One region of the Xenorhabdus doucetiae genome, then DNA from elsewhere that is predicted to be linked to it. Evidence: predicted binding sites of a transcription regulator. Region 1 holds the regulator's gene; each other region holds the start of a gene.
The links. Region 1 encodes PurR, which represses purine synthesis genes. Its sites were predicted from a motif close to CANGCAAACGTTTGCNTG; they were not measured.
Positions count from the first base shown of each region.

Region 2: glyA (serine hydroxymethyltransferase) is a predicted target of PurR. The motif match lies at 4,020-4,037, and genes of this name have one in related genera.
Region 3: purE (5-(carboxyamino)imidazole ribonucleotide mutase) is a predicted target of PurR. The motif match lies at 1,972-1,989, and genes of this name have one in related genera.

Region 1 covers NZ_FO704550.1:1,870,987-1,881,690, forward strand. Annotated here, with positions in the region: gene XDD1_RS08565 (MATE family efflux transporter) at 1-611, opposite strand, end outside; gene XDD1_RS08570 (riboflavin synthase) at 1,038-1,682, shown strand; gene cfa (cyclopropane fatty acyl phospholipid synthase) at 1,847-2,998, opposite strand; gene punC (purine nucleoside transporter PunC) at 3,303-4,454, opposite strand; gene punR (DNA-binding transcriptional activator PunR) at 4,608-5,516, shown strand; gene purR (HTH-type transcriptional repressor PurR) at 5,520-6,545, opposite strand; gene sodB (superoxide dismutase [Fe]) at 7,072-7,650, opposite strand; gene XDD1_RS08600 (Grx4 family monothiol glutaredoxin) at 7,962-8,342, shown strand; gene rnt (ribonuclease T) at 8,445-9,104, opposite strand; gene gloA (lactoylglutathione lyase) at 9,290-9,697, opposite strand; gene XDD1_RS08615 (DUF1289 domain-containing protein) at 9,944-10,183, shown strand.
Region 2 covers NZ_FO704550.1:2,995,441-3,006,144, reverse strand. Annotated here, with positions in the region: gene glrR (two-component system response regulator GlrR) at 1-344, shown strand, start outside; gene XDD1_RS12945 (NAD+ synthase) at 511-2,133, shown strand; gene glnB (nitrogen regulatory protein P-II) at 2,149-2,487, shown strand; gene hmpA (NO-inducible flavohemoprotein) at 2,590-3,786, opposite strand; gene glyA (serine hydroxymethyltransferase) at 4,145-5,398, shown strand; gene XDD1_RS12925 (3-phenylpropionate MFS transporter) at 5,490-6,722, shown strand; gene suhB (inositol-1-monophosphatase) at 6,812-7,615, opposite strand; gene trmJ (tRNA (cytosine(32)/uridine(32)-2'-O)-methyltransferase TrmJ) at 7,740-8,471, shown strand; gene iscR (Fe-S cluster assembly transcriptional regulator IscR) at 8,600-9,094, shown strand; gene XDD1_RS12905 (IscS subfamily cysteine desulfurase) at 9,159-10,373, shown strand; gene iscU (Fe-S cluster assembly scaffold IscU) at 10,398-10,704, shown strand, end outside.
Region 3 covers NZ_FO704550.1:913,586-924,289, reverse strand. Annotated here, with positions in the region: gene XDD1_RS04370 (MATE family efflux transporter) at 1-484, shown strand, start outside; gene ppiB (peptidylprolyl isomerase B) at 677-1,171, shown strand; gene lpxH (UDP-2,3-diacylglucosamine diphosphatase) at 1,211-1,933, shown strand; gene purE (5-(carboxyamino)imidazole ribonucleotide mutase) at 2,070-2,582, shown strand; gene purK (5-(carboxyamino)imidazole ribonucleotide synthase) at 2,579-3,676, shown strand; gene XDD1_RS04345 (aspartyl/asparaginyl beta-hydroxylase domain-containing protein) at 3,822-4,706, opposite strand; gene XDD1_RS04340 (NAD(P)/FAD-dependent oxidoreductase) at 4,708-5,685, opposite strand; gene XDD1_RS20330 (FAD-dependent oxidoreductase) at 5,713-5,934, opposite strand; gene XDD1_RS18375 (ATP-grasp domain-containing protein) at 5,985-8,390, opposite strand; gene XDD1_RS04325 (MFS transporter) at 8,637-9,788, opposite strand; gene XDD1_RS04320 (riboflavin synthase) at 10,188-10,704, opposite strand, start outside.

The sequences.
Region 1 (10,704 bases):
ATAACCCAGTAGACCGTTGCCGTTGCGACACCACAACCTACACCGCCCAATTCAGGTGCCCCAAACTTACCGTAAATAAAAATGTAGTTAATGGGAATATTGACCAGTAAACCGGCAACACCAATGACCATTGCTGGCTTAGTTTTCGATAATCCTTCACATTGACCACGCAAAACTTGATAGAACAAATAACCTGGCGCTCCCCACATGATGGCATGAATAAAATCCGTCGCTTTTTGTGCCAATACAGGATCGACGTTATGTTGTGCTTCTATAATAAATCGGCTGTTATACAATACTGCGATGATCAAGATAGAGAGGAAAATTGCAAGCCAGAACCCCTGCTGGATTTGACCTGCAACGTTTTTTCTTTGGCCTGAGCCATTCATATGTGCCACGATGGGGGTCAAAGCAAGCAATAAACCTTGACCAAACAGAATAGTTGGCAGCCAGATTGATGTGCCAACAGCAACCGCTGACATTTCAATAGCACCCGCTTTACCAGCCATGACAGTATCAACGAAGCCCATGGCAGTTTGTGAAAACTGTGCGATGACAACAGGGATCCCTAGAGCGAGCAAACTACGCGCTTCATTTAAATATTTCTGCACGTACTACACCTTTTTTGATTGAAAATTAACGAGAAAAATAAGAAATATTTTTGCGAGCAAACGATGTTAATGGAAAATGTATCGCTTATAAGCGTCTCTATTGTATAGGACTCATTTTATTAATCCAATCGTTGCAAGATATTTATACTTAATTATGAAGTCGATGGCTGGGCAATAAAATTGAAGCAACACTCAACTGAAACTAAACTTTATCGCAATAGCGTATTAAATAATCATGATGTTTAAATAGCGTTTCAAAATGAATGATAGGAGTAAATCTTGTCCCGCGCGGCGCGCGGGACAAGATTGCAAGCTCTCACTATTATGAAAACCTATTTAAAAGAAATGGTATTTAAACAGGATGGTGTTTAAACGCGATGAGTAGGTTAAACTAACCTGCCAAGTGAAATGATTAAAGAGGTTCCCATGTTTACAGGTATCGTTCAGGGAAAAGCGCCGATAGTTGCCATTGATGAAAAAATGCATTTTCGGACCCATGTTGTTAAATTTCCGGCTGAATTATTACCCGGAATTGAAACGGGGGCTTCTGTTTCCCACAACGGTTGCTGTCTGACTGTGACTAAGATCGATGGTGATTTAATCAGTTTTGATTTAATGAAAGAAACATTGCGCCTGACCAATCTCGGCGAACTTAGGGTAGGTGATTTAGTCAATCTGGAAAGGGCGGCTAAATTTGGTGATGAAATTGGTGGGCATTTGATGTCCGGTCATGTTATTACAACCGCGGAAATTGCCAAGATCTTCACTTCTGAAAATAACCATGAAATATGGTTTCGCATTCATGACAAACAATTGATGAAATATATCCTGCACAAAGGGTTTATTGGTATTGACGGGATTAGCCTGACCATTGGCGATGTTGTCAATAATCGATTCTGTGTTCATTTAATTCCAGAAACATTAGCGCGCACAACACTGGGTAAAAAGCGTTTGGGAGAAAAAATTAATATTGAAATTGATCCACAAACTCAAGCGATTGTCGATACTGTTGAACGAGTTCTGGCTCAGAAAGAGCAAGAAAAATTATTGTTACAAACTGAAGGACAATAAGAAATATTTCTGGATTGTGTTATATACCCTATAAACTGCAAGTTGCAGCTTGAAGTACGATGAGTATAGGTTTTGCAATAACGCTATTCAATAAAACTCGATAAAAATAAGCAAGCTACAGAAATACTATTTCCGTAGCTTTGCCAATTTCATTGTGGAGGGCATTATCTAGGTACTCTCAATCCTTTTTCAATGCCTTGCGGACTAAATACTACCTGCCATAACTGAATATCCCTTGCCCGGAATGCACCTGCACAAGCATTCAGGTAATAACTGAACATTCGTTTGAAGCGCGGGCTATAGTTATGCTCTATTTCGTGCCAACTGGCAGTAAATCGCTCATACCATGCCATCAGGGTTCTGTCATAGTCCGCCCCAAAGTTGTGCCAATCTTCCATAACAAACTTTCCATTGGTTGCTTTAGCGATTTTGGTTATCGACGGTAAACAGCCATTGGGGAAGATATATTTACTGATCCAGGCATCAGAACCTGATTTATCAATATTAGAGCCGATAGTATGGAGCAGGAACAGGCCATCAGGTTTCAGGTTCTTTTTCACGATATTGAAATAATTGTCATAATTTTTCGGGCCAACGTGCTCAAACATGCCGACGGATACCACGCGATCAAACTGAAGGTTAAGGTTTCGGTAATCTTCAAGGATAATTTTTACATTGAGATCTTGACATCGTTCCTGCGCGTATTTTTGTTGCTCGGCTGAAATCGTTACCCCTGTGACAGATACCCCGTAGTTTTCCGCCGCATAAGCTGCCAAACCTCCCCAGCCACAACCGATATCCAATAAAGTCATGCCCGGAGAAAGTTGTAGTTTTTCGCAAATCAGGCGGAGTTTATGGGTTTGTGCTTCTTCCAGCGTATTGGCATCTTTCCAATAACCGCAAGAATATTGCATATGAGGATCAAGCATCCGGGTAAAAAGGTCATTGCCTAAATTATAATGTTCCTTACCGACAATCCAGGCACGTTTGGGAGATTGTAAATTAAATATACGAGAGATAATTATCTTGAAGATATCTTTGACATTTTTAGGAATACGATGTTCTAAACCAGCCTGTAATACTTTATAAAAGAAAATATCAAGGCGATCACATTCCCACCAGCCATCCATATAACTCTCACCCAAACCCAAGGAACCTTCTTTCAGTACACGCTTATAGAAATCAGGGTTTTTAATGCGTATATCGAAAGGGCGCTTGCCATTGATCTCAATATCAGTTTCCTGAAGCAATTCATGGGCGATCCTATACCAAGGATCCGTTATTGTTTTTTTACCTTCAACAAAAGATGAACTCATATACTCTCCAACATTTGTGTGATGGAATTTTGAGGTGTCACTTTATAACTGTTTTTTATGTAAAACCTTAAAGGTTTATTAGAAAATAATACTGTAAGCACATATTGCTTATTTATCCTGAAATTAAACAGCACTTCAATGCTCCAAAAGACACCTCAAACCTCGCATTCTTAGAATAATGAATCTGTATGAGTATATGAGTGAAATGGTATTTAAACAATCATCTAAAGGTCACAGCATGATGCAACCTTTAGATAATAATGTTCTTAATTATTATTTTTTGGGGAAATTATTGAATTTATGTTTAGTGGCTTTTTTTAATCCCCTGTTTTTGCAGCCAATAACCAACAGCCATTGGAACAGTAGTAAGTACCATGACCGTGGTCGTCGATAAGAGAGGTGATTCCATAAATACGGAGACAATCATACTCGCGACAAAACAGAGACCCAGTTGCAGTGCATTTTGCAATGCAGCCGCTTTACCGCTGTCTTGAGGATAAACAGCCAGAGCATTGGCGACTGCAATTGGGTAGGATGCACCATTCATTGCTGCCATCACACAAAAAGGAATAAGAATGGCGATAAATGAAGGTTCACTCAATAGCGAAATCAAATAAATGGCGATCATGCTGACTGCATAACCCACCAACAGGAAGGGAAATACGGTTTCGCTTTTCACTTTTTCCAATAAGATACGGCAACCATATCCACCAATCATAAATGCCAGCGTTTGGGGAATATAACTTAAGCCAATATCAGTAGGATCATAACCCATATTTTTCAAAATCGTTGGTGAACCCGTTAGCCAGGCAAAAAAACCTGCACTGCAAGAGGCATAGATTAATACATTTCCGTTGAAAACAGGGGAAGTGAGTAGCGTAAAGAAAGAAACCGGCTTTTTATCGGCATTGGTTTCGGTATGAGTACGTGTGTTAGTTAGAAAAAATGTAGGTATTAACAGCAATATTGTCACGATCATGAGGACAAGGAAAATGATTCTCCAGCCACTATGTGTCAACAACCATGCCCCCAACAAAGGCGCAAGGGCAGGGGAAAGGGCAACCAAAGGCATGATCATGGCAAAAACACGTTTCGTGCGTTCTGCGTCATATCTATCAACGACTAAAGCCTGCCAGGTCACCGCAGCGGAACACACTCCCACTGCTTGCATAAACCTCAATACCAGTAACTGAACAGGATCAGTGATCCAGAGCATACCTAAACAGCTAATGGAAAACAGGGATAGTCCGATAATAAGAACAGGTTTTCTGCCTAAACGGTCAGACAATTGTCCCCATAAAAGTTGGGCAAAAGCAAACCCGGCAAGAAAAATGCTGAGGCTCGCACCGATGACATTTGTTGATGTCCCTAATTCTGCTTTCATTGCATCAAAAGCGGGCAGATACATGTCGATGGCCAAGTAGCCTAGCATGCTTAGGCCTGCGAGATAAAACATGAATGGAATGGCGTTTTTATTTGTTGTCATTGTGTTAATAACTTGGTGTGGTGGTTGATAAGGAAATATTGGGCTTATTTTATATAGCATGATTTTTACTTGTGAAACGGTAATATTTGCACCATGCTGTGAAAAAAATTGAAAGGAAGATATATGTGGTCTGAATACTCTCTGGAAGTCGTTGATGCCGTTGCCAGAACAGGAAGTTTCAGTGCGGCTGCATCAGAACTTCACCGTGTGCCTTCTGCTGTCAGCTATACGGTAAAACAGCTTGAAGAGTGGCTGGCAGTACCTTTATTTGAACGTCGTCACCGAGATGTCGATTTAACGGAAGCAGGGGCTATTTTTGTCAAGGAAGCGCGTTCTGTTATCAAAAAAATGAATCACACTCGGCACCAGTGTCAACAAGTTGCCAATGGCTGGCGTGGGCAATTCAGTATTGCGGTTGATCAGGTGGTAAAACCAGAGCGAACGCTTCGGTTAATTTTGGATTTTTATCGTCATTTCCCCGATATTGAATTATTTATCTATCCTGAAGTTTTCAATGGCGTATGGGATGCTTTGGTGGATGGACGGGTGGACGTTGCCATTGGTGCAACACGGGCTTCCCCCGTTGGTGAGCGATATAGTTTCAGGGATATGGGATTTATTCCGTGGTTATGTGTCGCCAGCCCTGAACATGAACTGGCAGTGATATCGGGGAAATTGAATGATGATCAGATGCGGCCTTATCCCAGTTTATGTCTCGAAGATACTTCACGCAGCTTGCCTAAGCGTGATACATGGGCTTTGGATAATCAACGAAGGTTGATTGTTCCTGATTGGAATGTTGGGTTAAGTTGCCTGATGGATGGATTATGTGTCGGCATGGTGCCCAAGCACCTTGCATTACCGCTGATCCGTAAAGGCAAGCTGATGGCACTCGAACTCGAGCAACCCTTGCCTGACAGCCCATGCTGCCTGACATGGTCGCAAAAGAGCCATTCACCCGCATTAAGTTGGTTACTTGATTATCTGGGAGATAGCGAAACACTTAATGCTGAATGGCTGCAAGAAAATTAACTGTCAGCGGCGATAATCGATAAAAGGTCCATCCGCAACCGAGCGCCGTTCGACAAGGCGTGGGTGGACTTCGATAGTTTGTACATCCTCACGTTTATTGATGATTCTGTCCAATAGCATTGCAAAAGCCATCTGCCCTAAACGTTCTTTGGGTTGGTGGATGGTTGTCAATGCTGGTGTGAAATAGCGGGCATTGCGAATATTGTCATAACCGATGATTGAAATGTCTTGTGGAACACGTAGTCCTAACTCATCGGCTGCACAGATTGCCCCCATTGCCATGACGTCCCCACCGCAAAAAACAGCGGTTGGGCGATGTTTCTGATTCAGGATCTTATACATGGCTTGATAACCGGACTCAGGTTCAAAATCACCTTGTACCATCCACTCATCCCGAATGGTGATGTTGGCTTCTTTCAGCGCCTTGAGAAAACCTTGATGGCGTCCTCCGCCGGTATTTCTTGCTAATGGCCCAGGAATAGATGCAATATCACGATGACCGCGCTCAATGAGATAACGACCCGCTAAGTAACCGCCATGAAAAGCATTATCAATAATTGCATCGGTAAAATCCCCTCTGGATTCTCCCCAATCCATGACCACCATAGGAATATTACGGTAGTCTTCCAGCATACCTAAAAGCTGTTCAGGGTATTCTGAACACATTACCAGCAAACCGTCTACACGTTTTTGCGCCAGCATCGCGAGGTACGCTTTCTGTTTATCAAGGTTATTATGGGAATTACATAAGATCAGTGTATAACCTTTGCTATAGCAGCTATTCTCAACCGATTCTATGATCTCAGCAAAATACGGTGCTTCACTTGAGGTTGCCAGTAATCCGATGGATTTGGTGTGGTTAACTTTCAAGCTGCGGGCAACGGCACTGGGAGAATAATTCAGTTCCTTAATCGCAGCCCAAACCGCAGCCTTTGTATCTTCGGCGACGAAACGGGTTTTATTGATAACATGCGATACGGTTGTGGTCGAAACACCAGCGCGTTTGGCCACATCTTTAATCGTTGCCATGATAAAAAGGACTCCTGACCTTTTGGTCTAATTGGTATACCTTTCATCTTTCAATTTTGAAATCTATCGGGTATAGCTATTTGTTAATCGTTTGCCAATATATTTATATAGAGTGATAGTTGGCAATAAGTCAGCGATAAACCTTGAATTTTGTCTGATCTAGCTCAAAAGTGAAAGTAATAATCGATGTTATAAAGAGTATGGACTAAATATTGGGTATGGTTTTTTAAATGATACGGTGAGTAACCGCTCAAAACTTGTACTTAAAAATTTATCGTGTTGAGGTCTCTTAATTTTCACATTGAGGATGTTCTATGGACACAGATCTGAAATTGGGATTATTGGCTGCCGGTAGTGCATTAATCATGATTGTTTTTCTGGCAAGTCTCTGCTTGATCTGATCAGGATAGAAAAGAAGAATTTGTAACATCACTTGCTTTAAGGGCGGGTTTTCCAACAATTGTGATGCCACGAATGAAGGAAAACCTGCCCTTGTTATTTTAACTTGGTAAGATAATTAACCTTATTAAGCCAAGTTTTCTTCAACAAATTTCCAGTTGACCAGCGCCCAGAAGTGCTCCAAATATTGAGGGCGTGCATTACGGTAATCGATGTAGTATGCGTGCTCCCAAACATCAACGGTCAGTACGGGTTTGTCTTCACCAGTCAATGGCGTTGCTGCATTGGATGTGTTAACGATAGCCAATGTGCCGTCAGTTTTCTTGACTAACCAAGTCCAACCAGAACCAAAGTTTTTCAGGGCTGCGTCAGTGAACTGCTGTTTGAACTCAGCAAAAGAACCGAAAGCATTGTTGATAGCGTCTGCGACTTTTCCGGTGGGTTCGCCACCCCCATTTGGTGACAGGCTATGCCAGTAGAACGTATGGTTCCAAATTTGTGCAGCGTTATTGAAGATTCCGCCTTCAGAGGTTTTGATGATCTCTTCCAACGATTTTCCGGCAAACTCAGTATCTTTAGTCAAATTATTCAGGTTTACGACGTAAGCGTTGTGATGTTTGCCGTGGTGATATTCTAGAGTTTCTGCAGAAATATGGGGTTCCAAGGCATCTTTGGCATAAGGTAATGCGGGTAATTCAAAAGACATTGCATGCTCCTTTTTAATATCGGGTTTTTTGGCTCTGCAAACCATGACTTAGGATTGCTTATCATGGGCAGGGCAAATTTAGTCTCATTATCGTATTAATTTTTTGCTAATTATCTTAACAACTTTTCTGCCAAATAACAGGGAAAAAGATGCTATCAGGCGGCGAACTGGCGCAGAACTGAACTGTAACATGGAGTAGATACACCCAGCATATAAAGTTCACGGTAGAAAAATGAGAGTAGAAAGTGGTATTCTGAATCAATCTTTATCTTATGCTGATAAATAGCGTTTGCAGTTTTGAGGAAGCAACAATGACGAATTTTAATACAAACACGAATACAGTGACAGATACAACAGTTGATGCGGTTATTGAAAAAATCGAACGTCAGCTCAGAGAAAATCCAATTCTGCTGTATATGAAAGGTTCACCGAAACTGCCAAGTTGTGGCTTCTCCGCACAGGCAGTTCAGGCTTTATCCGCTTGTGGTGAGCGTTTTGCTTATGTGGATATTCTGCAAAATCCAGATATCCGTGCTCAGTTGCCTAAGTATGCAAATTGGCCGACTTTTCCCCAGCTTTGGGTTGACGGTGAGTTAGTGGGAGGTTGTGACATCCTTGTTGAGATGTATCAGCGTGGTGAACTACAAACGCTGATCAAAGAGACTGCCGACAAGTATCGTGATCAGGAATAAGGTCAGTCATTCATCGAAATGATAGATGTTTTTTCATAACCCCATACTTTTATAGGTATGGGGTTACTATTTACAGATTAATCAATATGAGGTTTGCTTGTTTTAGGCTTCGCAGTTAGCGGTGTTAGCTGAGGGTAATGGCCAACCACCCAGCCGTTTCCAGCGATTGACAAGTTCACAGAAAAGCAGGGCAGTTCGATCAGTATCATAAAGAGCGCTATGTGCTTGATTGCTGTCAAACGGAATTTCTGCTGTGATGCAGGCCTTGGCAAGAATTGTTTGGCCAAGAACCAAACCACTGAGTGCGGCGGTATCAAAAGTTGCGAACGGATGGAATGGATTGCGTTTCAAGCCTGCGCGTTCAGCAGCAGCCATGACAAAACTGTGATCAAAATTGGCATTATGGGCGACCATAATTGCGCGGTTACAATTCGTCTCTTTCATGCCCTTGCGGATCATTTTGAAAATTGCATGCAAGGCAGCGTATTCACTGACTGCTCCCCGTAGGGGATTTGTTGGATCAATGCCGGTGAAAGCAAGAGCGGCAGGATCAAGGTTAGCTCCTTCAAAAGGCTCAATATGGAAATGCAGTGTATTGGCAGGTGTTAGCCAACCATTTTCATCCATTTTTAAAGTAATTGCAGCAATTTCAAGTAAAGCGTCTGTCCGCGCATTAAAACCAGCGGTTTCGACATCAATGACAACGGGATAGTAGCCACGAAAGCGCCCACTTAACATATTTTGATCGTTTTGATTAGACATCTGATTTTCAGTTTTTAGCTTCAGGATTCTGTTTTTGATTCTGGAATAGTGGCTATTATGACAAAATTTGGTGTGTCTTGCAGAAGTAATGCTTATCCAATGAGGATAATAAAGGGCAATAAGATTTGCCCTTTTGTCGGTGTGTAACTAATTTTTTAACGATAGTTTGGCCGCTATTGATAGAATTAGTTGCCTAATGCGCTGCTGGCACTTGAATTTTCGATGAGTTCAATCTTATAGCCATCGGGATCTTCAACGAATGCAATGACGGTTTTTCCACCTTTAACGGGTCCTGCTTCGCGAACCACTTTTCCTCCGGCAAGTTTGATGCGTTCGCAAGTTGCCGCAACATCATCAACGCCCAAGGCGATATGCCCAAACGCAGTTCCTATTTCGTAGTTTTCAACGCCCCAATTATAAGTTAGCTCAATAACTGAGCCTTGATTTTCATCGGTATAACCAACAAACGCGAGAGAATACTTATACTCTGGATTTTCACTGGTGCGAAGTAAACGCATGCCCATGATTTTAGTGTAGAAATCAATCGAGCGCTGCATGTTGCCAACACGGATCATCGTATGGAGTAAACGCATGATTACCTCTTGATCTTTATAGTCTTATTGTGAAACATAGCTTTTTTGCAAAACGTTGTCCGCATACCTGCATATGCTTAGTTCAACTATAACGTGTATAGATAAAATAATTCAAATTGTCCTGTTTATTTATTTGGTTTCTAAATGTTACTATTTTGTTTTGAAATGTTATATTTGAGGTTTATACTGAGCAACAAATAGTTTCATTATGGGAATAATTGATAGTTCCAAGCGCAGGAGGATGAGATGGCTGAACAATTGGAATTCTTTGCTATTCCAAACCCTTGTCGGGGAATTTGTGAATCTAATTCCCGCGGTTTTTGCCGAGGGTGTTATCGTAGTAGGGAAGAGCGCTTTATGTGGATGCAACTATCTGATAATGAAAAAAGAAAAGTATTGCGCTTATGTCATCAGAGGCATCTAAGGGAAGTCAGAAATAAAGAGAAAGAAAAAAATATTATCTCGCAACAAGCCGATTTATTTTAGTTTTATTCTAATTTGATCAAAAAATATCACTCATATGAATTATGGTTTAGGATGATCATAAAAATATGAAATATTTCCTGCAAGAAATGATATATTATTTATATTATATTTCTTTTATTTGACATAAGTCACTTCAAAACATCATTTCTGTTGGTGAGATTAGATATTTAAGTAAGAATTTCTTATCAAAGAATCATTTGTTGAACAAGAAAAGAACTGGTTTGTTATCTTGTTGTTTTTTATATTATTTATTTTGATATTATCAATATCTGTAAGATAAAAATGATATTAATGTAAAAATATATAGATTAGTATTTGGATGGCGGTTATTCTTATAGAACTTTAACCGAGTGGAAATGGATATATTTTGAGGGATTGTACTTTTTTTGTTGATATTTAAACTTATAATAGTTTAGTTGTAAGATTATTTTATACAGTTTATATCGTTGGTGGATTAATGCGCGATTTTATTCGGTGCACCGTACAATTTCGCTCTTTAGGGCGACGAAGATGTCAACTTT
Region 2 (10,704 bases), 1.1 Mb from region 1:
CTTTTGTGCGCAGCTTTTCCACCACCGCCATGAAATGCCTGATGGCAGCAAGTTGGCCGGGCAATGTGCGTCAATTGGTCAATGTTATCGAACAATGTGTGGCGCTGACGATGGCGCCGGTCATTAGTGATGCGTTGGTGACTCAGGCACTGGAAGGCGAAAATACCGCCTTGCCGACATTTGTCGAAGCCCGTGGGCAGTTTGAACTGAATTACCTGCGTAAATTGTTGCAAATCACCAAAGGTAATGTGACCCATGCGGCTCGCATGGCAGGGCGTAACCGGACAGAATTTTATAAGTTGCTGGCACGCCACGAATTAGATGCCAATGATTTCAAGGAATAACTTTTCTGCTATTCCAGATATTCTTACACTGCATGACTGTTATTGAATAGAAATGATATACCCGCCGTATTCAAGATAAAAAATACAGGGTATCGCGATGAACTGCTTTACTGCTGAATCTCAGTAAGGCAGGTAGATGATTTATGGCCTAGGAGAGCCGCATTTTATGAGCCGTACTCTTAATATCGCTCTTGCCCAGTTAAATTGGCTGGTGGGAGACATTGAAGGCAACAGCGAACGCATGTTGCAGACAGTTCAGGAACAGCAAGCAAAAGGTGCTGATCTGGTTATGTTTTCTGAGCTGGCGCTGTCTGGCTATTTTCCTGAAGACTTGTTGTTCCGCCCTGATTTGCATCAGCGTTGCTGCGAACAATTAACCCGCTTGCAAGCAGCCAGTTCGCAGGTGGGTATTTTAGTCGGGCATCCGTGGCAACAGGATGGCAAACTCTATAACGCGCTTTCCCTGTTTTGGCGAGGGGAAGTTGTGGCACGTTATTTCAAACAGTTACTGCCAAATTACGGTGTCTTTGATGAAGAGCGTTATTTTAAAGCGGGTCATCAAAGCTGTGTGATACCGTTCAAGGGTTATCAGCTTGGTTTACTGATTTGTGAAGACTTGTGGTTTGACGCCCCGATTGATGCCCTGAAACAGGCGGGTGCAGAAATCATCTTGTCGATTAACGCTTCTCCTTATAATCGTGAAAAACCCAATATTCGCAGTACATTAATTAAGTCCCACTGCCAGCGTACCCGGCTGCCCATTATCTATCTGAATCAGGTCGGCGGGCAGGATCAACTTATCTTTGACGGCTGCTCTAAGGTCTTTGATGCTAATGGTGACATCACTCACCGTATGGCCGCGTTTGAGGAGCAGGTTGAGCAGTGCCGTTTCAATGAGATGAATATTGAATTAATGGCGGATCCTATTCCTCAATTGCCACCGCTGGCGCAAATCTATAAAGCCTTGGTGCTTTCTGTACGTGATTATGTGCAGAAAAACGGCTTTAACGGTGCATTGCTGGGATTGTCTGGCGGCATTGACTCCGGGTTGACCTTGGCGATTGCCGTGGATGCGTTGGGGAAAGATCACGTGCAGGCGGTCATGATGCCATTCCGTTATACCTCAGAAATGAGCATTCATGATGCGAGGGAACAAGCCGAATTGCTGGGCGTTGAATTTGACGTGGTTTCCATCGAACCGATGTTTGATGCGTTTATGGCACAGCTTGAGCCGATGTTCGCGGGGACGGCAAAAGATACGACAGAAGAGAACTTACAGGCACGTTGTCGCGCGGTGATTTTGATGGCGATGTCTAACAAGCGTCGTCGTCTGGTATTGACGACCAGCAACAAAAGTGAATCCGCCGTCGGCTACTCAACCCTGTATGGCGATATGGCAGGCGGCTTTAATGCGTTGAAAGATGTGCCTAAAACGATGGTCTTTGCCTTAGCTAACTATCGGAATACCGTCTCGCCGGCGATCCCCCAGCGGGTAATTGATCGTCCGCCATCCGCGGAATTAGCCCCCGATCAACTGGATCAGGACAGCCTGCCGCCGTATGACATGCTGGATGCGATCCTCGAAGGGTATGTTGAAAAGGATAAATCCGTGGCGGATCTGGTCGCGGAAGGTTTTGATGAAACCATTGTGCGCAAGGTGATCCGGCTGGTTGATATCAATGAATATAAACGTCGTCAGGCACCGATTGGTCCCCGTATTACGCAGCGTGATTTTGGCAAAGACAGGCGCTACCCGATTACTTCTGGTTTCGGGCGTAAAAACTGGTAATAACAGGAAAACTTCATGAAAAAGATTGATGCAATTATCAAACCTTTCAAGCTGGACGATGTGCGTGAAGCGCTGGCTGAAGTGGGTATCACCGGTATGACCGTGACAGAAGTAAAAGGGTTTGGTCGTCAGAAAGGGCATACTGAGCTGTATCGCGGTGCAGAATATATGGTGGATTTTCTGCCCAAGGTCAAAATAGAAATTGTCGTACCGGATGATATTGTTGATACCTGCGTCGAGACCATCATGCAGGTTGCACAAACCGGCAAAATTGGCGATGGCAAAATTTTTGTTTTCGATGTTGCCCGTGTTGTGCGTATCCGCACGGGTGAACAGGACGAAGAAGCGATTTAATCAAGCCACTGAAATCCCCTGAAAAAAGTGATAACGGCCATGTCGTCAACCGTTATCACTTATTCTTGTTTACCACGTCCCTTGTGTATTTATTCCGCCGTATTACATGACTTTATGTTTATGCGGGCCAAAACACTCATAATGGAGATGTTGTTCATCAATGCCCATTGCCAGCAACTGCTTGGCGATATGCTGCATAAAAGCCACAGGCCCGCAGAAATAGAATTGCATTCCCTCTGTCGTGATAGCGTCTTTCACGAGCGAGAGATCCATAAGCCCGGTGTGTTGGTAGTGCAGGCCTTTCTGATCAATCTCTCTGGGTTCGCGATACCAGACTTGTGAATGCAGATTAGGCATGGATTGGGAAATTTCATTCACCTGATTGGCGAAAGCGTGATGACCGCCATGTTCTGCGGCGTGGAACCAGTTTACCGCTCCGGCATGATGTTGATTATGCAGGTATTGCAACATACTCATCATGGGGGTCAAACCTACGCCCGCCGAAACCAGTGTCACCGGCGTATCAGATTGCACATCAAGGAAAAAATCACCGCGTGGCGCTGCCAGCATCACGATATCCCCTTCTTGAACCTTATCGTGCATGTGATTTGACACCTTGCCCTGCGGTTCACGTTTAATGGCAATTTGATAACAGGTTCCGTTTGGTGCGGCAGTCAGCGAATACTGGCGAATTTCACGGTTTTCAAAGCTGGGATCTTCGATATAGACTGCTAAATATTGCCCCGGCTTGTAATCCATGACCTTGCCACCATCAACCGGCACAAACTCAAAGCGGGTAATGACATCACTTTGTGGCTGTTTCCGGCTGACACGAAACGGCCGCAGATCACGCCAGCCGCCCTCCAGAGACTCACCGTTTTGATAAATTTCCTCTTCCCGATTGATAAAGACATTCGCCAATACGTTATAGGCTTCTCCCCAGGCACTGAGCACTTCGTCACCGGGATGAAACATTTCATCAAGGGTTGCCAGAAGGTGCGTACCGACAATCTGATAATGCTCCGGTTGAATGTTGAGGCTGGTGTGTTTATGGGCGATTTTTTCTACGGCAGGCAACAGCGCTGGCAGGTTATCGATATTGGCGGCATAAGCACAAAGGGCATTGAACAGCGCTTCACGCTGATCACCATTGATCTGGTGGCTCATATTAAAAATATCTTTTAATTCAGGATGATGTTTGAACATACGTTCGTAAAAATGCGCCGTGAGCTTGGGGCCTGTAGAAACAATGAGTGGAATGGTCGATTTGATGGTGGCGATAACCTGACTGTCTAGCATGGGGATCTCCTGAATTTTTCTCATGTGATGCTGAAATCTATAAATTGCATTTTAAATACAACTTATAGGATTTGGGAATATGCTGATTTGAGAAAAGAGGATTACGCTGATTTAAATCAAAAAATTAGAATTTAAAACAGGGTAAACCTTGGGCAAGATCACAAATACCAATAATAAAACGGTAATTATTGGGCAATAGCAGGTTATTGGGCTGCTAATGGCGATTATCGCATAATGCAAACGTTTGCGTAATTTGTTTTGTCAAGACTATCTCATTTGATAAAAAGAGTTTACACTGTGTGGCATTCTGGCCCTCAGGGGTATTTTTTTCGAGATGTAGCTGAGTCAGGAGAACCCAATGTTAAAGCGTGAAATGAATATTGCGAATTACGATCCCGAACTGTGGCAAGCGATGGAACAGGAGGTTTGTCGCCAAGAAGAACACATTGAATTGATTGCTTCTGAAAACTACACCAGCCCAAGGGTTATGCAGGCTCAAGGCTCTCAGCTCACTAATAAGTATGCGGAAGGCTATCCGGGTAAACGTTACTACGGTGGTTGTGAGTATGTCGATATCGTTGAGCAACTTGCGATTGACCGTGCAAAAGAGTTGTTTGGCGCTGATTATGCTAACGTCCAGCCGCACTCTGGTTCTCAGGCAAATGCGGCGGTGTACATGACACTGCTGAAACCCGGCGATACGGTGTTAGGGATGAATCTGGCGCATGGCGGCCACCTGACTCACGGCTCTCCTGTTAACTTCTCCGGTAAACTTTATAACATCGTGCCTTATGGTATTGATGAAGCAGGCAAAATCGATTACGACGATATCCGCGCCCAAGCACAAAAACATCAGCCTAAAATGATCATCGGTGGCTTCTCGGCGTATTCCGGGATCGTTGATTGGGCGAAGATGCGTGAAATTGCCGATGAAATCGGTGCTTACCTGTTTGTTGACATGGCCCATGTCGCGGGTCTGGTTGCCGCAGGTGTCTATCCAAACCCCGTTCCTCATGCCCATGTGGTAACAACTACAACGCACAAAACTTTGGCAGGTCCTCGTGGTGGCTTGATTCTGGCGAAGGGTGGCGATGAAGAGTTTTACAAGAAACTGAACTCCTCGGTTTTTCCCGGTTCTCAGGGCGGCCCATTGATGCACGTGATTGCCGGTAAGGCAGTGGCATTGAAAGAAGCGATGGAGCCTGAGTTCAAAGCCTACCAACATCAAGTTGCCAAGAACGCGAAAGCGATGGTCGACGTCTTCCTGCAACGGGGTTACAAAGTGGTCTCCGGCGAAACTGAAAACCATTTGTTCTTGCTGGATCTGGTGGATAAAAACATCACTGGTAAAGAGGCGGATGCAGCATTGGGACGTGCCAATATCACGGTTAACAAAAACAGCGTACCGAACGATCCGCGCAGCCCGTTCGTCACTTCCGGTATCCGTATCGGCACGCCTGCCATTACCCGTCGCGGTTTCAAGGAAGCAGAAACCTGTGAACTGGCCGGCTGGATGTGTGACGTGCTGGATAACATCAATGATGAAGCGACCATTGAAAGCGTTAAGCAAAAAGTATTGAATATCTGCGCAAAATATCCGGTTTACGCGTAATTTAAAATCAATAATGTAATTTAATCATAAGCCCGACTCATAACGTTAGTTTTGAGCGGGTTTTTTTGCATTTAAAAATGGGGGCATTTGGATGGTTGTTCCATCAACATTTTGGCTGGGGTTGAGCTATTTCACCTATTTTTTCTCTTATGGCATATTTTTGCCCTTTTGGTCTGTCTGGTTAAAAGGTGAAGGCATTGAAGCCTCCATGATAGGGATATTGTTAGGTGTCGGCATGGTCGCCCGCTTTATCGGCAGTTTGGTTATTTCTCCTACCATAAAAGATCCGGCCAAGTTAATCAGTGCGTTGCGTTTTCTCTCCTTGTTAGCCCTGCTTTTTGCCGTTTGCTTTGTCTTCGGCAGCCATTGGGCATGGCTTTTCTTTGTCATGGTTGGCTTCAACTTATTTTTTGCCCCCTTAGTCCCTTTATCAGATGCGTTGGCCGGCACATGGCAAAAACAGTTTACCTTTGATTATGGCAAGGTCAGGGTCTGGGGATCGATTGCGTTTATTATCAGTTCTTCGTTGACCGGCATATTGATGTCGGCCAATGGCATAAATTTCTCACTCAGTCCGCTGAATATTGGCTGGAATATCTCATTTGACCGTTTAAATGCGTGGATCGGTCACCATTTGTTTGGCACTCATCAGATTATTCTGGCGTTTTTGGTTTTCAGTGTTGCCGCCATGCTGTTGGGCATGATGCTGAAACCTTCCGTCATGCCGGCAGGTAAAATTAAGGCTACAAATACACATGCGGTTTCTTTTAAGGCACTGTTATCCGAAAAATCTGTGTGGCAGTTTTTAGTCTGCGTGACTTTACTGCAAGCTGCCCATGCGGGGTACTACAGTTTTGGCTCTATTTACTGGGAGCAGGCGGGTTATTCCTCATCAACCATTGGTTATCTCTGGTCGTTGGGCGTGGTGGCGGAAGTGGTGATCTTTACTTTCAGTAAGCAACTGTTCCGCCGTTGGAGTGCACGTAATTTGCTGTTGTTGTCAGGGATTTGTGGTGTGGTTCGTTGGGGATTGATGGGAACATCGACCGAATTGTCGGTGTTGATTCTTATCCAAATCCTGCATTGCGGCACGTTTACGGTTTGCCATTTGGCAGCGATGCGTTTTATTGGTGCCAGAAAAGAAAACGAAATCATCCGCTTGCAGGCCACTTACTCGGGCTTGGCAATGGGGGGCGGTATTGCTGTCATGAGTATCATTGCGGGTTTCATGTATGAGCATATCGGCAGTGGCATATTTTGGGTGATGGCGCTGATTGTGTTGCCTGCCCTGTTCCTGCGACCCAAAGTTGAAGCGCATGGTTGAAACCAGAAATCTCAGGTAAAAAGCATAAGAAAAAAGGGCACCCAATGGGTGCCCTGAAAATAACATTGCTCTATGATATTTATTAATAATTAACGTTTCAGTGCTTCAGTTAATTCTTCACGCATTTCAGACAGAATATCTTTAACAATACGTGGGCTGCCCGCAACGATATTGCCGGAGCTGATATAGTTATGGCCGCCAACGAAATCGGTGACAATGCAACCTGATTCACGTACCAGCAATTCGCCGCCCATGAAATCCCATGGTTTCAGGCCAATTTCGAAGAAGCCATCGACACGGCCGGCAGCCACATAGGCCATATCCAGTGCCGCTGAACCCGTGCGGCGGAAGTCTGCACAGCGATCAAATAATTTACCCAGTACATTCATGTAAGGGATAGCGTGTTGCTTGGCTTTGAATGGGAAACCGGTCGCCAGGATCGTGCCATCCAGATCACGGGCATTCGTACCGCGCAGACGATAACCATTCAATTGAGCGCCTTGACCACGGGTTGCGGTGAACAGCTCATTACGCATCGGATCGTAAACCACAGCCACTTCAGTGCGGCCTTTAATGCGCACGGCAATGGAAACAGCAAAATGGGGGAGACGTTTAATAAAGTTGGTGGTGCCATCCAGCGGATCGATAACCCATTGGAAATCGTATTCTTCTCCTAAGTGCTCACCGCTTTCTTCGGTAATAATCGTATGCTTAGGATAAGATTTACGGATGATGTCAATGATCAGCTTTTCCGCTTCACGATCAACATTGGTCACGAAATCGTTACTGCCTTTTTGGCTTGCTTCAACAGCATCAGGAGTTTCATAGCTTTTGGCAATGTAGTTGCCGGCTTTACGCGCAGCGCGTATAGCGATGTTTAGCATCGGATGCATGGGGTATCTTCCACCGGGATTTTAAAGAACGGGAACAAATCGGCGCGCAGTATAGCAGTAGTTCGTCAAAATGACTAATGCTGTGTTAAGATATTCGGCTCTTATACTGAATTTAAAAGCCGCCATGTTAGAGAATATCCGCATTATTCTGGTAGAAACCTCCCATACAGGTAACATGGGATCAACCGCCAGGGCCATGAAAACAATGGGATTAACCAATCTGTATCTGGTCAATCCCCTCGTCCAACCTGATTCTCACGCTATCGCACTTTCTGCCGGTGCCAGTGATGTCATCGGCAATGCAACGATGGTGAATTCGTTGGATGAGGCACTGGTGGGGTGTGAGTTGGTTATTGGAACCAGTGCCCGCTCCCGAACCCTCTCTTGGCCAATGGTTGAACCGCGTGAGTGTGGTGAACGTTGCGTCAACGCAGCCAGTCACTCACCGGTGGCCATTGTTTTTGGCCGTGAACGTGTCGGCTTGACTAACGAAGAGTTGCAGAAGTGTCATTATCACCTTTATATTCCGACCAATCCGGAATATGGTTCGCTGAATTTGGCGATGGCGGTTCAGTTGGTCAGCTATGAGATTCGCATGGCACACCTTGCGGCTCAGGAGCAGTTGGAAGCGACGTCTCCAGAGCATGAAGCAACGTATCCACCTGCCGAAGACATGGAGCGTTTTTATCAGCATCTTGAGCAGGTATTGAATGAATCTGGTTTCATTCGCAAAGCACATCCGGGGCAGATCATGAATAGATTAAGACGCCTTTATACCCGTGCGCGGCCGGAAACCCAAGAGCTGAATATCCTGCGTGGTATACTGACTTCTATGGAGAAATGGGCTAAAAAATAAACTGACGTGTTTGAAAAATGTTGCAGGCAGCCACAAATAATAGTTGAGTAAATTACTCGGTTAAATAGTTGACTAAAACAGTCAGGAATGCCACAATTTCACCCATATTTCACCACGGAGTTTTTGTTATGAGACTGACATCAAAAGGACGTTATGCGGTAACCGCCATGTTAGATGTGGCGTTGCATTCACAAGAAGGTCCGGTTCCATTAGCCGACATTTCTGAACGTCAGGGCATCTCCCTTTCCTATCTTGAGCAGTTGTTTTCCCGCTTGCGTAAAAATGGTCTGGTTTCTAGCGTCCGTGGTCCCGGTGGCGGCTATTTATTGGGCAGAAGTGCCAGTCACATTTTCGTTGCCGAAGTAATTTCTGCTGTTGATGAATCCGTTGATGCCACTCGTTGCCAAGGCAGGGAAGGCTGCCAAGGCGGCGATCGGTGTTTGACCCATGCCTTGTGGCGTGACCTCAGTGATCGCATCACCAGCTTCCTGAGTAGCATCAGTTTAGAAGAATTAGTGAATAACCAAGAAGTATTGGACGTTGCTGATCGTCAAGACGGCGATAAGCGACGTACCCCTAACGGCAGACCTCAAGAGACGATTAACGTTAACCTGCGTGCGTAACCTTGCGGCAAATACTTGTTGTGACAATAAAAGTATTAAAAGTGTCTTACGGAGCATGTGAGCAATGAAATTACCCATTTATTTGGACTATTCAGCAACAACACCGGTCGATCCCCGTGTTGCTGAAAAGATGATGAATTATTTGACGATTGACGGGATATTCGGTAACCCGGCTTCCCGTTCGCACCGTTTTGGTTGGCAGGCGGAAGAAGCGGTTGATATCGCGCGTAATCAAATTGCTGATTTAGTCGGCGCGGACCCGCGTGAAATCGTGTTCACTTCAGGGGCGACAGAGTCAGATAACCTGGCAATTAAAGGTGCTGCAAAATTTTATCAGAAGAAAGGCAAGCACATTATCACCAGCAAAACGGAACACAAAGCGGTTTTAGATACTTGCCGCCAGTTGGAGCGCGAAGGTTTTGAGATCACTTATCTGGCGCCAATGAGCAACGGCATGATTGATCTGAAAGAGCTGGAAGCGGCCATGCGTGAAGACACCATTCTGGTTTCCATCATGCACGTCAACAATGAAATCGGTATTGTTCAGGATATCGTGACCATCGGTGAATTATGCCGTAGCCGTGGCATTATTTTCCATGTGGACGCTACCCAAAGCGTGGGTAAATTGCCGATCGACCTGAGCCAGCTCAAAGTGGATCTGATGTCCTTTTCTGCGCATAAGCTTTATGGCCCGATGGGAATTGGTGCGATGTATGTGCGCCGTAAGCCTCGTGTACGTATTGAAGCACAACAGCATGGCGGTGGTCATGAGCGCGGTATGCGTTCCGGTACATTGCCTGTTCACCAGATTGTTGGCATGGGCGAAGCCTACCGTATCGCGAAGGAAGAGCTGGAATCCGAGGCAGAGCGCCTGCGTGGTTTGCGCCTGCGTTTGTGGAACGGTATCAAAGATATTGAAGAAGTTTACCTGAACGGTGATTTGGAACTGGGTGCGCCACACATTCTGAATGTCAGCTTCAACTATGTTGAAGGTGAATCCTTGATGATGTCATTGAAAGATCTGGCGGTATCTTCTGGCTCCGCATGTACTTCAGCGAGTCTGGAGCCTTCTTATGTCCTGCGTGCACTGGGCATGAATGATGAACTGGCACACAGTTCTATCCGTTTCTCTTTGGGGCGTTTTACCACAGAAGAAGAAATAGACTACACGATCAAGTTGATTCACAACGCGATTGGTCACCTGCGCGATCTTTCTCCATTGTGGGAAATGTTCAAGCAGGGGGTGGATATTAGCGCCATCGAATGGTCTCATCATTAATCAGACGGTTTCAGGAGTAACGATATGGCTTACAGCGACAAAGTAATTGATCACTATGAAAACCCACGTAATGTTGGTTCATTCGACAGCGAAGATCCATCCGTGGGAAGTGGCATGGTAGGGGCACCTGCTTGTGGTGACGTCATGCGGTTGCAAATCAAAGTCAACGATGAAGGTATCATCGAAGACGCACGTTTCAAAACCTATGGCTGCGGCTCGGCAATTGCATCCAGTTCATTGGTCACCGAATGGATGAAAGGCAAATCGCTGGAACAGGCTGAGGGAATTAAAAACACCCAGATTGCTGAAGAGTTAGAATTGCCGCCGGTGA
Region 3 (10,704 bases), 960 kb from region 1:
TTACACGGTTGGCAATGGTGAATATAATCTGATAAGAAAGATTGGTCATGTCGGTCTGGTACTAGTATTCGGCTGCATGATAGCTATCGCAGTTGTATATTTGCTAAATCCACTTGCGATTATCGGTTTGTATCTCAATCTGGGGGCAGAAGAAAATGCGGCTCTGATAGAGCTGGCGAAAGTCATGCTGGTTATCGTTGCTTTTTCCCAAATTGCTGATGCTGTGCGTAACTTACTGATGGCAGTGTTACGTGGTTTGCGTGACGTCTGGTATCCGATGTGGGTTAATATGGGATTGCTCTGGATATTCGGCCTTCCTGTTTCTTATTTGCTGGCTTTTCCTTTAAAACAAGGTCAGCAAGGTATCAATATTGGCTTCCTTATTACATTCTTACTCGGGGCAATCCTGATGATGGTGCGATTTTTTCGTAAAACTGCCGATATGGCGCATGGCAAAACATCCGGCAAATCGATCAATAATTAAACTCATCAAATGCCTTGACATATCATAACAGTGAAACTCTTATATTTCTCATAGAGGGTGAGATACGGGCAAGTTTACCCTGCCCTGATACCGCCCAGAGTACTGACTCAAAATCTGAGATATGATATAACAGCGGTTGTTCCGAACCCCCTAAATACAGGGTCATTCAAAACTATTATTGGGATTTTTATTATGGTGACTTTCCACACCAATTTTGGCGATATCGTAATCAAGACATTCGCTGATAAAGCGCCGGTAACGGTTGAAAACTTCTTGGGTTATTGCTCGGAAGGTTTTTATGACAACACCATTTTTCACCGTGTTATCAATGGCTTCATGATCCAAGGCGGTGGCTTTGAACCGGGCATGAAACAGAAGATCACGAAAGACCCAATCAAAAACGAAGCCAACAATGGCCTGAAAAACAGCCGTGGCACCCTCGCTATGGCGCGTACCAATGATCCACACTCGGCCACTGCCCAATTCTTCATTAACGTGGTCGATAACGATTTCCTGAACTTCCGTTCAGAGCGCCCTGACGGATGGGGTTATTGCGTATTTGCCGAAGTCGTTGAAGGCATGGACGTGGTTGATAAAATCAAAGGTGTTTCCACTGGCCGCAGCGGTATGCACCAGGATGTACCGCATGAAGATGTGATCATTGAACGTGTCACTGTTAGCGAATAAAGACCATTTTAGCAGTTAATCGAAATAGTTAATCGCAACATGAGTACACTGTTTATTGCAGATTTACACCTCAGTGAACAAGAACCGGCAATTACTGCCGGTTTTCTGCGTTTTTTACGTGAGGATGCCATTCACGCTGAGAGTCTTTATATCCTCGGTGATTTTTTTGATTACTGGATTGGTGATGATGACCCCAACCCGTTACACGCTAAAATTGCCCAAGCCCTGAATGAACTGAAACAAAAAGGGATTGCCTGTTATTTTATTCATGGCAATCGTGATTTTTTGCTGGGTTCCCGTTTTGCCAGCGAGAGCGGTTTGATCCTACTTCCGCAGGAAAAGGTACTGGAATTGTATGGCAAACGTATTCTGATCCTGCATGGCGATACGCTGTGCACCGATGATATCGGCTATCAGCAATATCGTCAGCGCGTCCATACACCGTGGATACAACGGCTATTCCTGCTTCTCCCTCTGTTTATCCGTTTGAAAATTGCCGCCAAAATGCGGGCAGGTAGCCAATACGCCAACAGTCAAAAATCCGAATCGATTATGGATGTCAATCAAGCGGCTGTTATCGCGCATTTTAAAAGACATCAGGCAGATTGGATCATTCACGGGCACACTCACCGCCCGGCAATACATGATATGCAACTTGATGATAAAACCGTACATCGCGGTGTTTTGGGGGCATGGCATGAGCAAGGTTCGATGTTTAAAGTCACAGAAACAGCCATTGAATTGATCTCCTTCCCTTTCTAAACACCTTTATTTATTTTAGAAAAATCGACAAATCAAACGACGCAAACGTTTTCCTTGTGCAATTAGCGTGATATGATCCGCCGTCTGAAATTTCCTCTTTGTTCTGGTAGATACCCAATACAGGAGCATCTGATTTATGACTTCCCCAACAGAAATAGAGGCCAAAATTGCTATTGTCATGGGTTCTAAAAGCGATTGGGCAACCCTGCAACATGCCGCCGATATTTTGACCTCCCTTGCGATCCCTTTTCATGTTGAAATTGTTTCAGCACACCGAACACCCGATAAACTGTTTAGTTTTGCCGAACAAGCCAAGGAAAACGGTTTTGATGTGATTATCGCGGGTGCCGGTGGTGCAGCACATTTACCGGGGATGCTGGCAGCCAAAACCTTGGTGCCTGTGTTTGGGGTTCCAGTACAAAGCGCCGCGCTTAGCGGTGTTGACAGCCTGTATTCCATCGTCCAAATGCCAACGGGCATCCCCGTTGGCACACTGGCTATCGGCAAGGCAGGCGCAGCAAATGCCGCATTATTGGCGGCTCAAGTGCTGGCTTTGCATGACAATGCGCTGCTTCAACGTTTGTCGGATTGGCGCAGTGCACAAACACAGGCGGTTTTGGATAATCCAGATCCACGGGAGGAGGCATGAAACCCGTTTGTGTATTGGGAAATGGTCAGTTGGGCAGAATGCTGCGTCAAGCCGGCGAACCATTGGGGATCGCGGTTTATCCCGTTGGATTGGATGCCGAGCCGGAAGCGGTACCTTACCAGAGCAGCATTATCACCGCTGAAATTGAGCGCTGGCCCGAAACCGCATTAACCCGCGAACTGGCTCATCATAAGGCGTTTATCAATCGCGATATTTTTCCGCAACTGGCGGATCGCTTGCCGCAAAAACAGCTTATGGATACGTTGGGATTGGCGACCGCACCGTGGCGATGGCTTTCCACGCCGGATCAATGGCCACAACTATTTGCCGAATTAGGCAATTTCATCATTGTCAAACGCCGGACAGGCGGCTATGACGGGCGCGGTCAATGGCGTATCCGGCCAGGCGATGAAACCACCCTTCCACCTGAAATTTATGGTGGGGATGATGGTGGATGTTATGGTGAATGTATTGTAGAACAGGGGATTCCGTTTTCAGGGGAAGTCTCGCTGGTAGGTGCCCGTAATGCCAAAGGTGAATCGGTATTCTATACATTGACTCACAATTTGCATCAGGACGGTATTTTGCGTACCAGTGTCGCCTTGCCTGATCATACTGCCGACAGGCAATTTCAACAAAAAGCAGAGAAAATGCTGTCCGCCATCATGAATCACCTGGACTATGTGGGTGTGATGGCAATGGAATGTTTTATTGTCGGCGATGATTTGTTGATCAATGAATTGGCTCCGCGGGTTCACAATAGCGGTCACTGGACACAAAACGGCGCTTCTATCAGCCAGTTCGAACTGCATTTACGGGCGATTTTGAATCTCCCTATGCCACAACCTGAAATCTTCGCGCCATCCGTTATGATCAACCTGATCGGCACGGAAATAAATCCCGCATGGCTGAGTCTGCCGCTGGTTCGTTTACACTGGTATGAAAAAGAAGTTCGACCGGTACGTAAGGTCGGCCACTTAAATGTGACGCATGCAGATAAGGCGACACTGCAAACGACATTGCAAACCTTAGCGTCACTCTTGCCAACCGAATATCAAAGCAGCCTTAAATGGGCACAAGATAAATTAAGTTGATGGGTGACGTACTTCAAAGTGCATTGATTATCTCCCCGCACAGCGGGGAGACAATCAGCTACTTCTGTCTTGCGAGCTGCAACCTGAAGCTAATAGGGTATATTAAATAACAATGACACCCACGTAAAAATCCATTCTCACTTCTTTAACCAATAGTGACTCCAGACAGTGAGTTAAAGTGGTTAACATTATGGGATGTATAGCCACTTCGGACTAGAATATCCTTCAATGCCTCGTATCTTTCTCTAACTGATTTGTACGGATTACGACTAAAACATTCATCTAACAATTGAAAATATTCTCTGATTGACACTGCATAACTAAAGTGAAAGCGGGTAGCAAGAAACAGGATAGACTGAATGTTGAATTCATCGGCGTGCTCAGCTATATGAGCGAGTGAATCCCGCAGTGATGTTGGCAATGGTTGCCGATCATGAATAATATCTGGTTCTAGGTTGTCTACACATAACGTGTGGCTTTCGGAATACAAATCCTCGAATTTAGCACCAGAGTCAAAATCAAGCACTAAACTGTATTTCCCTACACGACTTAGTGACATTGCACTGTGTGCACTATGACCGTCAACAAACCATACTTCACCAGGGAGCATGTGATAAACTGTATTCTCTTCGGAATTGAGGCAACTTCGGTCTGATTTTAGCACCAGATGCACACGTTTGAACCCTTGATTGAATTCCAAATAATCAATATGTGGATAAATGGCTCCACCGTTATAAGAACGGAATATACGCACTGATTTGATCAGAGATATATTAAAATTGTTTCGAATAAGTTGGTTAATACAATCCAACTGCTGTCCAAGCTCTGTAGGACGAGCCTGCCCAACATACTCTCTTGATGTTTGGTCACCAGCGTCTCCACTGTGATTCCATAACGTGATGGTGCCCCAGTTGCCACAAGCATATTCGCTATATGCAACATCCAGAATTTCACTACCTACAATATTTAAGTCGTGTTCAATTTGTTCCTGATTCAGTTCAATGCTGGCCAACAATTTTGCACTCATCATGTTACATCTGTCCTCTACGGTGGGGGGAGAGAGAATCCCCAATGGTGTCAATACTGCGCAACGGGTCAAAAATTGTGGGTACATCGCCATCATCCATACAATGACGTGCGATCAATTCAGATGCTTGCTGGGAAAACATATAGCCAAAACCTGACAACGCACTGTTGATATAAATTTTGCCTGATACCAATGTACCGATGCAGGGCAAGTTATCCGGCATTTTGGTATAGATGCCCGTGTGCGTCACAGAACCATCTGGATAATATGGATGGGGTTCATCCATCGGCTCACAGTCATAGGTCCAAAGTGCTTGAACTGAAGGTTCACCTAAAACATCCGACCAGTTTTCTCTTACGTGAAAATGGCCTGGCAATGCCTGTCCTTGCAAGCCAGCCAGAGCTGGTTCTGCCGCGAGTTCCTCTGCATTGAAATTTAATTCAAAAGTATCTGCGTAGAATGAAAACGGCATTCCAGACAATGATCGTGATAAGTCCGGTAATACCACTTTGGAGTGAGATTCATAAGCAATAGGTAAGTTAATATCAATACGTTGCAGTAACGCCTGGCTATACTGACCAGCACAAATAATAACCTTATCCGCCACTATTGCTGTGCCATCGTCGAGTTTCAACGTTACCTTGCTGTTTCCCCAATTTAGTTCTTCCACTGTTGCTCGAGCAAATGTGAAACGACTGGCCATGGCTTCGAACAACATCGATTTCAAATATTCCCCAGTACGGAACCATCCACACCGATGGAACACCAACGCACTACGTATAGCGGGAGACAGGTTGGGGTAAAAATGATGTAACTCTTGGGCATCACGAATAAATGAAGCACCATCAAAACGCAACGCCAAACCCTCCGAGTCTTGGTACAGTGGTTTCTTAGACAAATCGGCTTGTTCCATCGCCAGCAACTGCATTTGCTCACTACCTTCATCTAGCTGACTAAAGAAGGCATAGCCACGTGTTTGCATCTGCAAACTGGGGTGGCTAGAGGCAAACTACACCAGAGAGTCTACACTTTGCTCTAATTGCTGTGTAAACAAGCCACCAGTGATGTCATTAGGCCAAAATGTACGGAATGCCTCCGTTCCTTTATTGCTTGCCACACTGCCTGGAGCCTCACGATCCAGTAAAGTGATGTGACAGTCTGGGTACAAGCGCCTAAACTGCCAAGCTGTAGCAATTCCAGAAACACCAGCCCCGATGATCACGATATGCATATAACTCCTCATTCTTTATATAATTCCCTGATCCATACCCAGGGCTATTGTTATTCCACGCTTAGTGTCAATCGCTTTGCTGTTTCCAGACAACGTGTAAAGGCATCATCTTCATTTGATACACAAATCACGTAACCGATACGATTAAATGAACTGCTACACGAAGGTACTTCATCGCCTGGCTTGTAGTTGAGTTCGAGACTAAACAGATCCAAGTCATCAGTTAGCTCAAGTGAACGAAGGTAACCAGCATCCCCATCATGAGTAAAAAAGTGGATTGCTGCTGAGCCCTTAGGATGTCTTGGTGTAGGAAGTAAGGTGCCAGATATTAGAACTTCTATTGCCAGCTTATACTGACAATGTTCCTCAACCAAAAGCAGCAATTCCGGAATTTCATCACCGCCTGGGCGGAGGTGAGTTTCGATGATATGCACGCCTTTAGAACCAGACATTACCTCGGTATGGGTAGCTCCCCAACGTACCCCCAACAAGTTCAGTGCCTTAAGAGTGGTTTGTTCAATCGCCACTTGTTCGGCTTCAGGTAATGGCGCGGGATAAAGGTGCCCCACTTCAACTCCTCGGTGATTAGTGTATTTCTTTGTTATACCCAGAATCCGAGTAATACCATCGCAACTCACTGCTTCTACACTGTATTCCTCACCCGGTAATTCTTCTTCCAATACCCATACTGCATCTGAATTGGAGTGATTTTCCAACGCATCTCGTAACGCAGGCATACCATCAATGAAATAAATATCGCGGCTGCCTACCCCATCTGAAGGTTTGAGAACATAACGATGATGGCCCGTTAACATTGAGGCAGCTATTTCCAGCAATTCAGAGGCGGTTCCTGAAACAAAGCCCACAGCCATATGGACATCCTGATTCAGCACACTACGCATCAGCCCTTTGTCGATGATTGTCTTCGCCACATCGACACCGTTGCCTTGCAGTCCATGGCGGTCACGTAACCATTCACAGGCAAGTTGGCCAGCATCAGAAAAATTCAAAATAGTGAGTGGAGGGCCAAATAGGCTCTCGCACTCGTCATATGCCTGCGCCACCGCGTTAAGATTACTTAATTTGACAGGAAAAGCGGCTCGACAGAGCTTGATAGCTTCTCCACTCAAGGAATTTGCCTCATCTGGTATCATTGCCACATCATAGCCTAGGGTTCGTATCGCTTTTGCCCCTTTAAGAGAATTCCCCAAAAGCAGCACCCAACCTGCCTCAGGTTGTTGCGACTGGAGCGTACTAATACCCTCTGGCTCCAGCAAAATTCGGGTATGTTGCACAAATGTATCTACTGCCTCTCGTGCTGCTTGTGTTGATATTCCCCCGGCGACTACGAAGCCAAGTCGGTCATAACTGCTAGACACCGATTGAATACGTTGAGGGACCGCCTTGATTTTTGACATCACGATGTTTGGTCCCGGCTCTGGCGTTTCCACAAGAGTGACAATGCCTGCTGCCTCAGGTACCAAGAAACGAATGGATGCGGCCTGATATTTCGCAGAGTTAGATTGCCCTGCATACCCATGGACCAGAAGTTCCAGATAACGATCCACTACATCTATGCCAGTCGATAGTTGGCACAACAAATGGATCATATCTCCACCTGGACGAGGATTAATCTCAATCAATGCCATACCATGTGAGGACAATTTGAATTCAACATGTGCTACTGTGTGACTGAGCCCAGCTTCGTTTAGCCAGCCATGAATGGTAGTTTCAACTTCTTGATATTCTGGCAATATCACCGGAAAGTCATGGCCAACTTCTACGGCGTAGCTACCCGATGTAATATGTTTCTCTGTCACACCAAGCAATTGCCAATTATTGGAAGTAGTATTCCAGATCAGTTCAGCGCTGTATTCCTGTCCCTCTACAAACGCCTCAATTAAATACTGGCTGGATAGACGATACCCACGCGCGTTTATCCTTTGTTCTTTAAGTGCGGCAACGGCCTTGTGCAGATCTTCCGCATTCTGACAAATACGTACACCTACACTTCCGCTATCATCGCAAGGTTTAACCACACAGGGATAAGGTACGGTACCGTCATCCAAAGGAGCTTTCAGTTCACATACTTGGTAATCAACATTCCCACTGGACACGACTTGCCGGGTAAGGTTCTTAAAGCGGCAATGAATCAATCCGTCTATACTTGGATGCGGGAGTCCCAGATGTCGTGCAACAAAAGCAGCAGTTATCAATCTGTAATCATCGAAAGCAACCACTCCGTGTAGCTCAAAATTAGCTAGGCGATTGAGGATAGAACCAATACAGTTGGTGTTGACCTCTATCACAATATCGGCCACTTCCAACGGATTAAGTTCCAGAGATTGGTAAAACTCAATCTCTTGAGTTAGAAACAACACGTGATAACCAGCATGTTGCAATTTACGGATTGCCTCGACTCCAGTACCGGAAGCATTAGTTTCCAAAAATGCCACATATTTATTCATTGCATCTATATGAATACATCCTGTTTGCAAGGTTTCCGGGCTCTGACTATCTAAGCTTTAAACAAGGAAATTAGACAGATTCATAATTTATTACCTGCCTTTGTCATTGCCAGAATTTATCTCACAATCTTTCAGTATTCCCCTCGTTATTAAGGATTAATATTTGTAGGCTGAAAATAGTGTTAATTAACCGACAATACTCATCTGATATTATTTCTTTTTGCTTAGAAATAATTAAGTTCCTCCGATACCTATTTTGGCTGCACGTGCAAGAGCAAAGTGTGTAGCCAGAATAATGGCTGCCACAGTGATGGCCACTATCGGTAAATTTTTACCCAGTGTATTAAACCCACTGATACCAATAAAAGTACCCAGCGATTCCGCTATCCCCCACACAAAATTACATACAGGCATAAAGGACTCTCGGCCATCCGGCCCTGCAAATTCAGCCGACAGATAATCGTTAAGCGGGCTCCAAACCATCTCGCTGAAAGTAAATACTACGACGAACATAATCAGAGCTTCAAAGCTATCTAGTTGGTAAAACATCAAGCTGGCACACAGCACCAATTGATTGATGCAAGACACCCACAACAACCCGTCTTTCCTTATCCGATCGATGTAATGCAGGACTATTGTCTGGAATACAATGATTAAACCAGCGTTTAGCGAAAACAGGATAGATACACGATGTCCTGTAGCACTGGTTGTAGCGAGTTGATAACTGATCCCATTAAAGAAAAATCCATATATAAGCCAAGGCGACAAACTGGCCAAGATGAACAACAGACGCATCCGTATTTGTCCAGATACAGTCTGTACATGTTCTAGTTTTTTTCTATGTAGAGGCAGGCGCTGTTCATCCAGCTTTGCAATCAACAAAGCGGTAGCGGCAAGCACAACTCCTGCCAGTAGAGGAAGTAGATTGATATAAATACGGGATGTCTGATCTGCAATGACTGTTCCCAACGCGCTGGCAACGTTAACAGCTACATTCAAATATCCGAATGCTTTCAAACCCTTACCACCCTGCGATAAGCCTGCGATTAATATTTTCGAGGCAATCGAACACAAGGCAAATGATATGCCGATGATCATAGACGCCAGGCTTAACGCAACGCATCCCTCTAAAAGAGTCAACAATACGCAGACTGCCGAACAACCAGCATAACCACACAACAATAATCTTTTAAGTCCAGTGCGAATGATCACAATCCCAGAGAACAATGAAGACACCCTTCCGCTGAGAATCAGTAGCGACACAGCTATAGCAGCATCCGCTTGGCTAATCTCCTTGGCCTTAACCAAATAAATAGCCAGAAAGGGTACAAAACTGTAATAGGCGAGACTGCCAGTGAAACGGGAAATAATAATATTCTTGACCAATTTTGCCCCTTACAGACAAGCACACACAATGTCTTTTCGCTAAAAATATATCTCCATCAAGTACCCTGATATCTTTTTTGTCGGCAAGATACTACCTCTCAAAAAATTCAAAAAAAATAAACAGAAAATAACAATATCGATTATTTATTAAAAAACAACCCAGTTATTTAATTAACAAGACAAAACAAAAAATTAAATCAGGTATATATCTCTTTTGAATCTGGAGCTTTGCAAATATAATTTCTTAATATATTAATCCCCTCAATTTAATTAAAACTCTGCGATATTAGAAATATACCTTCATTAGCAACATAGGGTATCTTTATTATCCTGAAATCCCTCAATAAAAATTGAGGGATTTGTGTATAAGAGACAAACACACAGCGGGGAGACAATCAGCTACTTCTGTCTTGCGAGCGTGCGAGATAATGTATCCACAATTGTTCTTGTCGTTTGATCTATTTCATAATTGAGAAAATCACCGACCTTAATCTGGCTGAGATTCGTCATTCTTAATGTCTCAGGGATCAGGTTTAAAGTGATGGTCTTATTTTCTTCATCAATGCCGTTGATGGTTAAGCTACAGCCATGCAGCCCAATAAAACCTTTCAGGAAGAAATAACGAATATTGTCTTGCGGGATACGGATCACTAAGCGATAGGTTTCACCCGTGGCAGTAAATTCGACCACTTCGGCCATGCCCTCGACATGCCCGTAAAGACTATGCCCGCCATTTTCTTTGTGCATCTGGTGTGAACGTTCAATATTGACGTCATCTCCAATGGCGAGAAACTTTAACGTGGTGGTATCCGTAGTAAAGTCTGAAATATCAAAAGCGACGCTATCGCCGCTGAATTGGGTCACCGTCAGGCAGGTGCCATCAATGGCGACACTGGCACCGACGGTGACATCATCA